DNA from 2 places in the Priestia sp. TRM10 genome. Region 2 is predicted to be linked to the other one. Evidence: predicted binding sites of a transcription regulator. Region 2 holds the regulator's gene; the other holds the start of a gene.
What was found. The regulator NrdR, encoded in region 2, represses ribonucleotide reductase genes. The targets are predictions, from matches to a motif close to AACACNATATATNGTGTT.

Region 1: a site for NrdR is predicted at 1,857-1,874, ahead of ACK3CR_RS21885 (vitamin B12-dependent ribonucleotide reductase). Genes of this name have one in related genera too.

What each region holds. Positions count from the first base shown of each region.
Region 1 is NZ_JBJZOT010000015.1:996,016-1,000,453, forward strand. It holds gene ACK3CR_RS21885 (vitamin B12-dependent ribonucleotide reductase) at 1-1,768, opposite strand, end outside; gene ACK3CR_RS21890 (lipoate--protein ligase family protein) at 1,962-2,795, opposite strand; gene ACK3CR_RS21895 (rhodanese-like domain-containing protein) at 2,978-3,367, shown strand; gene gcvPB (aminomethyl-transferring glycine dehydrogenase subunit GcvPB) at 3,419-4,438, opposite strand, start outside.
Region 2 is NZ_JBJZOT010000015.1:1,276,975-1,281,412, reverse strand. It holds gene ACK3CR_RS23370 (glyceraldehyde-3-phosphate dehydrogenase) at 1-819, shown strand, start outside; gene speD (adenosylmethionine decarboxylase) at 1,164-1,544, shown strand; gene nrdR (transcriptional regulator NrdR) at 1,715-2,179, shown strand; gene ACK3CR_RS23355 (replication initiation and membrane attachment family protein) at 2,204-3,616, shown strand; gene dnaI (primosomal protein DnaI) at 3,681-4,438, shown strand, end outside.

The DNA of each region.
Region 1 (4,438 bases), 280 kb from region 2:
AAGCACGGTAAGCTGTTGTTGCAATTGTTTCAAAAACACGATCAACAAGCTCATTTCCTTCTTTTGAACCGTACTCTGTTTCACAATAAATAAGTAAATCATGAAGTCCCATTACGCCAAGACCAACACGTCGTTCCCCGAGGGCTTGCTTACGATTTGGCTCAAGGAAGTAAGGAGTAGCGTCGATTACATTATCTTGCATGCGCACGCCTACTTCTACAGTTCTTTTTAACTTCTCAAAATCTACTGTTTTATTCTTTTTATCCGCCATTTGTGCTAAGTTCACAGCAGCTAAATTACAAACACTATATGGTGCAAGAGGCTGCTCACCGCAAGGGTTTGTAGCTACAACTTGTTGACCATATGCACTTGCATTTGTCATATCATTAGCATTATCGATGAAGAAAACACCAGGTTCTGCTGAATATGTTGCACAAATGTTAATTAAATTCCAAAGCTCTTTTGCTTTGATTTTACGATATGTGCGTACACTATATCCTTGTTCTTTCCATTTACGTACGTCTCCAACTTCATGCCAGTTTTCATTGTAGGCATTCATTTCTTCTTCTGAATAAGCCTCAACGTCTGGGAAACGAAGTTCATACTCTGTATCGTTTTCAACAGCTTCCATGAATTCTTTTGTTAAACAAACAGAAATGTTTGCTCCTGTTAGAAACTCAGCATTATGAACGCTGTATGTTCCACCTGCAGCTAATTTCTCTTTTGCATCTTCAATCACTTTTGCAGGAAATCCACCTTGTCCAGGAATATTTTCATAATTTAAGATGCCTTGATACATGTCACGCTCATTTGCTGTAAATGGTGTAAACTTCAGCTTGTCCTCCGCCGCTTTTTTAATTCCTTCATCTTTTGTTGTTTGAATTAAGAAGCGTAAAATACGTGGATTTTGCATTTTAGAAATAATGAATTCCACAATATCTGGGTGCCAGTCAGCAAGCATAATCATTTGCGCTCCACGACGAGATCCACCTTGTTCAACAAGATGTGTTAGCTTTGCAATATCATCTAACCATGATACAGATCCGCTTGATTTTCCGTTGACGCCTCTAGCAAGTGTGTTGCGTGGACGAAGAGTAGAGCCATTTGTTCCAACTCCTCCACCTCTGCTCATAATTTCCATCACTTGCTTGCGATGTTCTGAAATACCTTCGCGTGAATCTTTTACATATGGCATAACATAGCAATTGAAGTATGTAACATCTGTGTTAGCCCCTGCTCCATACAATACGCGTCCTGCCGGTACAAAATTTGTGCTTTTTAATTCTTCATAAAAAGCTTGAAACCATTTTTGGCGCTTCTCTTCTGTTTTCTCTGATGAAGAAAGACCAACTGCATTTCGTTTAGCAATTTGCTCATAAAAAATTTCAAGCGGCTTTTCCATTACGTCTAGTGAACGTTCAACAATTCCAGTTTGAACTTCAAGCTCGTCCGTTAAAGAACCGCGAAATTCTTCTTCAATCCATACTTTTGCTGTTTTTTTCTCCCAGTTAATAGAACGAATAAATCCTAGACCGCGCGCAGGGAATTTAGGATCGTCTTTGACTGTTAATACAACGAAGTCTCCCTCTGTTAACGTCACCTTTTTCGTATCTTTGAACGAATATCTGTCAAGCATTACAAGTCTTGACACGCCTTTATGAGTCATATTCATATCTGCTGTAATTTCATGCACTTGAGGAAATAAACCAATATCCTTATTTAATTTCTCAATGTTCACTTTTGGTTCCTCGTTTAGAACAACAGTCATACACACATCTCCCTCTTACTTTTACTATATTATTAAAGCTAACATAAAAGGACCGACTAATCAATATATAGTATTCATCAATAAACGACATACTATATATTGATTTTTTGTCAAGTCCTTTTCGGAATTTGCTTATTTTTTTAAAACACAACTTTTTTATTGTACACTTTTTTGAAGCAAAATGGGAGAGAGATTATCTACGGTAATTCCATTCATCTTTAGCATATTTATCCAAAGCTAATTTCTTAACGTAGGCTTCTTCTTCTTCTGAAAGGATGTATTCTTCTAATTTGATGTTCAATCCTTTTTCAAAACCTCTTTTAAAAGCCTCATTTGCCTCTTCAATTGAAACAATCCGTCCAGCTACATCATTTACTGCAACTGCTTTATTACGAAAAGATTTTCTCATTCTCTCTTTCACACGTTCACTTGGATAATGGAACATGCTAAAAAGCGCTTCCTCATCAATTGAAAGCAAGATAGAACCATGTTGAAGAATGACCCCTTTTTGACGAGTTTGCGCACTTCCTGCTACTTTACGTCCTTCAACAACAAGTTCGTACCATGAAGGCGCATCAAAACAAACCGAAGATCTTGGATTTTTTAATCCTTCTTTTTCTTCTTCTGTTCGTGGAATTGCAAAGTAAGCGTCTAAACCAAGCGCACGAAATCCTTCTAAAAGACCTTCTGAAATTACTCTGTATGCTTCTGTAACCGTATGTGGCATGCTTTTGTGTTGCTCAGATACAATAACGCTATACGTGAGCTCATCGTCGTGTAGAACGCCTCTACCGCCTGTTGGCCGTCTTACAAATCCAAGTCCACGTTTTCTTACTTCTTCAAAATTCACTTCTTTTTCTGCTTTTTGAAAATAACCGATTGATAAAGTTGCTGGGTCCCATCCATAAAAACGAATAGTTGGTGGAATTTTGCCTTCACTATGCCACTCAAGTAAAGCTTCATCAAGAGCCATATTATAATACGGTGAATGTTTACTCCAATTAATAAAACGCCAAACTTCTGTCATCTTTCTCATCCCTAACTTTTTTCTTTTTTCGACACTTATTTTTTGAACATTCTTATACAGTTTATCAAAACCAATTTGTCGTGCAAAGAATTTAGGTGGTTGCTTTACTTCTTTTAAAGAGAACTTATATAATAGAGATATCTCGTATTTTAGTAGTCACATGAAAGAGAGGATTATGTTTGATGGAAGGCATTTACGTCATTTTAATTTTATTAGGAGCTTTTATCGTATACTCGATCATTATGCTTCTCATGCAACGCCGCATTATGAAATCGCTAACGGAAGCAGAATTTCGCGCTGGGTACCGTAAAGCGCAGCTTATTGATATTCGCGAACAAAAAGACTTTGAAGGTGGACACATTTTAGGAGCTCGTAATATTCCGCTTTCACAGCTAAAAATGCGTATTAAAGAGCTTCGTCCAGATCAGCCTGTCTATCTTTACGATCAAGCTGGCATTCGTACAGGAAAAGCAGCACAAATGATTCGTCGTCATCGTGGAATTAAAGATATCTATCAATTAAAAGGCGGCTTTAAACTTTGGACAGGCAAAGTAAAAACAAAGAAAAGATAATGGTTTACACATAAGAAAAGGATGGAGAATACTCTCCATCCTTTTTGATTGTTAAATTTTCACTTCTTCTTTTTTATAACGTAAAACAGGCTTACGAGCTGCAAGTGTTTCATCAAGACGTCCAATAACCGTTGTGTGCGGAGCTTCTTGTACAAGTTCAGGATTATCTTCTACTTCTTTTGCAATCGTAATCATTACTTCAATGAAATTATCCAATGTTTCTTTTGATTCTGTTTCCGTTGGCTCAATCATCATACCTTCTTCTACATTTAACGGGAAATAAATTGTTGGAGGATGATAACCGAAATCAAGAAGTCGTTTCGCCATATCAAGCGTTCTTACTCCTAAATGCTTCTGTCGCTTTCCAGATAGTACAAATTCATGCTTGCAATGTCGATTAAATGGTAAATCAAAATAAGGAGCAAGCTTACGCATTAAGTAATTTGCGTTGAGAACCGCATACTCTGATACAGCCTTGAGTCCGTCTCCACCCATTGTGCGAATATATGTATAAGCTCGCACATTGATCGAGAAATTCCCATAATACGGCTTAACACGACCAATGGACTTTGGAATGTTATAGTCAAACGTATAACCATTTTCTTTTTTGATTAACACTGGCTTTGGTAAGAAAGGAATAAGCTCTTTTTTCACTCCAACAGGACCAGAACCAGGACCACCTCCACCATGAGGACCTGTAAATGTTTTATGCAGATTCAAATGAACAACATCAAATCCCATATCTCCTGGACGTGCTTTACTTAATACAGCATTTAAATTTGCTCCATCATAATAAAGTTTCCCGCCTGCATCGTGAACAATTTGAGCCATTTCAATAATATTTTCTTCAAACAAACCAAGTGTGTTCGGGTTTGTAAGCATAAGAGCTGCTGTATCCTCTCCAACAACCTGCCGGAGATGATTTAAATCCACAAGACCGTTTTCATCTGACTTTACAGTAATGGTTTCAAAACCAGCTACAGTAGCTGAAGCAGGATTTGTTCCGTGTGCAGAGTCTGGAACAATCACTTTTGTTCGGTTAAAATCTCCTTTTTCTTCATGGAAGGCACG
Region 2 (4,438 bases):
GTGCTGCTTTTGAACTCGAGAGATCCTCTTTTGCTTCCGTGGGGAGATTTAGGAGTAGATATTGTTATTGAAGCAACTGGAAAGTTCAATTCAAGAGATAAAGCACAGCTTCATATTGATGCAGGGGCAAAAAAAGTAGTGTTAACAGCTCCAGGGAAACAAGAAGATATAACAGTTGTAATGGGTGTGAACGAGGAAAAATTAGATTTGGAGAAACATCATATTATTTCAAATGCTTCATGTACAACAAACTGTTTGGCACCTGTCGTAAAAGTTCTCGATGAGAATTTTGGAATTGAAAACGGCTTGATGACAACTGTTCATGCTTATACAAATGATCAAAAAAATATTGATAACCCTCATAAAGATTTGCGACGTGCGCGTGCATGCGGCCAATCAATAATTCCTACATCAACCGGGGCAGCAAAAGCTCTTTCGCTTGTACTTCCTCATATGAAAGGTAAAATGCATGGAATGGCTCTTCGTGTGCCAACGCCAAATGTTTCACTTGTCGATCTTGTTGTGGATGTGCAAAAAAACGTAACGATTGAAGAAGTTAATCAAGCATTCCAACAAGCTGCTTCAACGAACTTACGAGGCATATTAGATTTTTCAGAGGAGCCGCTTGTTTCAATTGACTATAATACAAATCCTTTCTCAGCTATTGTTGATGGACTATCAACTCTTGTGATGGCTGATCGGAAAATTAAAGTATTAGCATGGTATGATAACGAATGGGGATACTCCAAAAGAGTTGTCGACCTTGTTAAGTTAGTGGGAACAGAGCTTTTTCAACAAGCTGAACTTGGGATGAGTTAGAAAAAAGCCCACCTTAATGGTGGGCTTTTTTACATAGTTTTAATTGAAAATAAAGCTTTATAGAAATATTTCTCATTTTAAAAATGAGATCATAAATAAATATAGCTTCACAAATCCTAACGAAGTGGCACTTCTCTTTTTTATTTAAAAAAGATGTGTTGCAAAATAATTATAAACAAAGTATACTATGTTTTGTGAAATTCTTATAAGCCTTTTGCAGGCTAGCTACTTAAAGGGTTAGGACCTCCTTGGACTAACTTTCCCCCGTGGTAGTTAACGTGCGCTATTGATCAGAGACTTATAAGGAATTTGTATTTAAAAATGTTGAAGGGGGAAACATAAGTATGGAAACAATTGGTCGTCACGTAATCTCAGAGCTATGGGGATGCGATTTTAACAAGTTAAATGATATGGATTTTATTGAAAAAACGTTCGTTGATGCAGCGCTAAAATCAGGTGCTGAAGTTCGAGAAGTAGCTTTTCATAAATTTGCTCCACAAGGTGTAAGTGGAGTTGTTATTATTTCGGAGTCTCATTTAACAATTCACAGTTTCCCAGAGCACGGCTATGCAAGCATTGATGTTTATACATGTGGAGAGATGGATCCTAACATTGCAGCAGATTACATTGCTGAAGAGTTAGGAGCAACAACTCGTGAAAATATTGAAGTTCCACGTGGAATGGGTCCTGTTCAAATTAAACAAAATCAAGCAAATGCGTTATAATAATAATACAGCTGTAGAAAGAGGTGTCTATGTACACCTCTTTTTTGTTATATCCTTTTATAAGTGGCAAACTAAGTAGTAGAAAGTAGAACTGTTTGTAATAAACCTTGTATTTATAAAAGAAGTTCTATAAGATAAAAATACAAAAGTGAGAAGTTGGAGCTGAGAATATGAAATGTCCTTCTTGCCATTCAAATAGCACAAGAGTCTTAGATTCACGACCAAGTGATGAAGGACGTGCTATTCGTAGGCGTCGTGAATGTGAATACTGTCATTATCGTTTCACAACCTTTGAAAAAGTAGAAGAAATCCCGCTTATCATTGTTAAAAAAGATGGCGTGCGTGAAGAATTTAGTCGAGAAAAAATCTTACGCGGTCTTATTAGGGCTTGTGAAAAAAGAGCGGTACCATTAAAAAAACTTGAGGAAACAGTACGAGAAATTGAAACAGAGCTTCGCAATCAAGGAGGATCTGAAATTTCATCTGATTTTATTGGTGAAATGGTAATGGAACGTTTAGCAAAGATTGATGAAGTAGCTTATGTTCGTTTTGCTTCTGTTTACCGTCAATTTAAAGATATTAACGTATTTATTGATGAATTAAAAGAATTAATTAAAAAAGAACAGCAGAAATAACCGGAGAAGAAAGGTACGAATAATATGACTTCTCAACATTGGAAAGAATTGATTGCTATTGATCGTTATGTTGTTCATACAAATGATATTCTCCATGACTATGATCGTCAAATTATTACAAAGCTTTATCAGCCTCTTATCGGTCCAATCGGCTACAGTTTGTATATGACATTATGGAGCCAACTGAAAGAAAAAGAGCACTGGGGAAAAGAAGTCACCCATCATTATTTAATGGCTATGATGCAGTGTGGTCTTCCAGAAATCTATAGAGAGCGTCAAAAGTTAGAAGGAATTGGTCTATTAAAAACATTCGTGAAGGAGGAGCAAGAGCATAGGCTTTTTGTTTATGAATTAATACCACCGCTAACTCCTCACGAATTTTTTAATGATGGTGTTCTAAACGTTTATTTATACAATCGACTAGGTAAAAACGTTTTTCAAAATGTTAAACAACATTTCTTGTACCCCCCTCTGTCAAAAGATCAGTTCAAGGACGTTACTCGTTCTTTCAATGACACATTCCAAACTCTACATATGAGCGAAATAAGCAGTGTGCAAAAAGAAGTAAAAAGCACACTAACGAATAAAGAAAACTTTAAATATGTAGGAGAAGCAAAAAGTAACGGTATATCACTTGATGATCACACGTTTAATTTTAAGCTTTTTCTAGCAGGTCTTAGTGATACAATGGTACCTAAAAAAGCGTTAACAAGCGAAGTGAGAGAAGCGATTCAAAAAATCTCCTTCCTTTATGAAATAGATCCGATAGAAATGAAAAACGTTGTTATTGATGCAATTGATGAAAATGATGAAATCAACATTGAGAATCTTCGAAAGTCGGCACAAAACACGTATTTATTTAAATCAGGGGAAAGTTTGCCAACTCTTGTCGAAAAAATACAGCCTGATAAATTAAAAGAGGAAGAGAAAGAGCTAATAGGGCAAAATCCTGAAGATGAGCTCATTCCTCTTTTAAATAATATTTCGCCAAGAGAGCTTCTGGAAGGATGGTCACAAGGTGCTCAAGCTTCAAAAGCAGATTTGCAAATTATTGAAGATGTGATGTTTAAGCAGAAGCTAACACCTGGGGTTGTAAATGTTTTGATTTATTATGTAATGATTAAAACAGATATGAAGTTATCAAAGTCATACGTAGAAAAGATTGCAAGTCATTGGGCGCGAAAAGGAATTAAAACAGTAAAAGAAGCAATGGATCTCGCTAAGAACGAGCATAAAGAATATCAGCAGTGGGAAGAGACGAAAAAGCAGTCAACAAATAAGAAGACAAGAAAACCTATAAGAAAAGAAATGGTTCCTGATTGGTTGAAAGAAAAAGAAGAAAATTCTGTTGAAAAGCTAGATGATGAAGAGAAAATAAAAGAAGAAGAGCGTAAAATGGAAGAGATATTAAAGCACTATCGCGAGTCAGAAGAGTAGTCTTTTTGTCGAAAAAGCGATACGATAGCTAGTGTCTTGTAACTAGTGAAGGTAGGTGAGGAAAGTGCAGCCAATTGATCGTTCTTTAAAAAAAGTAATGCAAAAGCCAGATTTTAAAACACGGCTTTCCAAAATGCGCATGATGGTGACAAATCAAAAAGAAGTGCAGGAATTTTTGCAAGAACATCGAGCAGAAATTGACGATAAGATGATTGACCGTAGCTTAATGAAGATGTATGAGTATACAACTCAAAGTAAACAGTGCAAAAGCTGTCCATCATTAGATCAATGTATTAATTTAGTGAAAGGATATGAGCCAAAGCTTACTTTGCAAGGCAAAACAATTGATTTACAATATGATCGCTGTCCAAATAAAATTGCCCATGATCAAGAAAAAGAGTACAAAACCCTTATTAAAAGCCTTCATCTTCCTCGTGAAATTTTGGATGCTAAAATGGGTAATATTGATATGGAACGAGGGCGAGCTAAAGCGCTAACGCTTGTTCATGAGTTTTTACAAAACTATGAAAACGGAAAGCCTGCTAAAGGTTTATATATATATGGGTCGTTTGGCGTTGGAAAAACATATTTTTTAGGTGCCATTGCAAATGAGTTAGCAAAGCGAAACATTCAGTCTATTCTTGTTTATCTGCCTGAATTTCTACGCGAGCTTAAAAACTCTTTAAAAGATTCAAGCTTAGGAGAAAAAATTGAGCTTGTGAAAACAGCTCCTATACTTATGTTAGATGACATTGGGGCAGAGGCGATGAGCAGCTGGGTACGAGATGATATTATTGGAACAATTCTTCAGTACCGAATGCA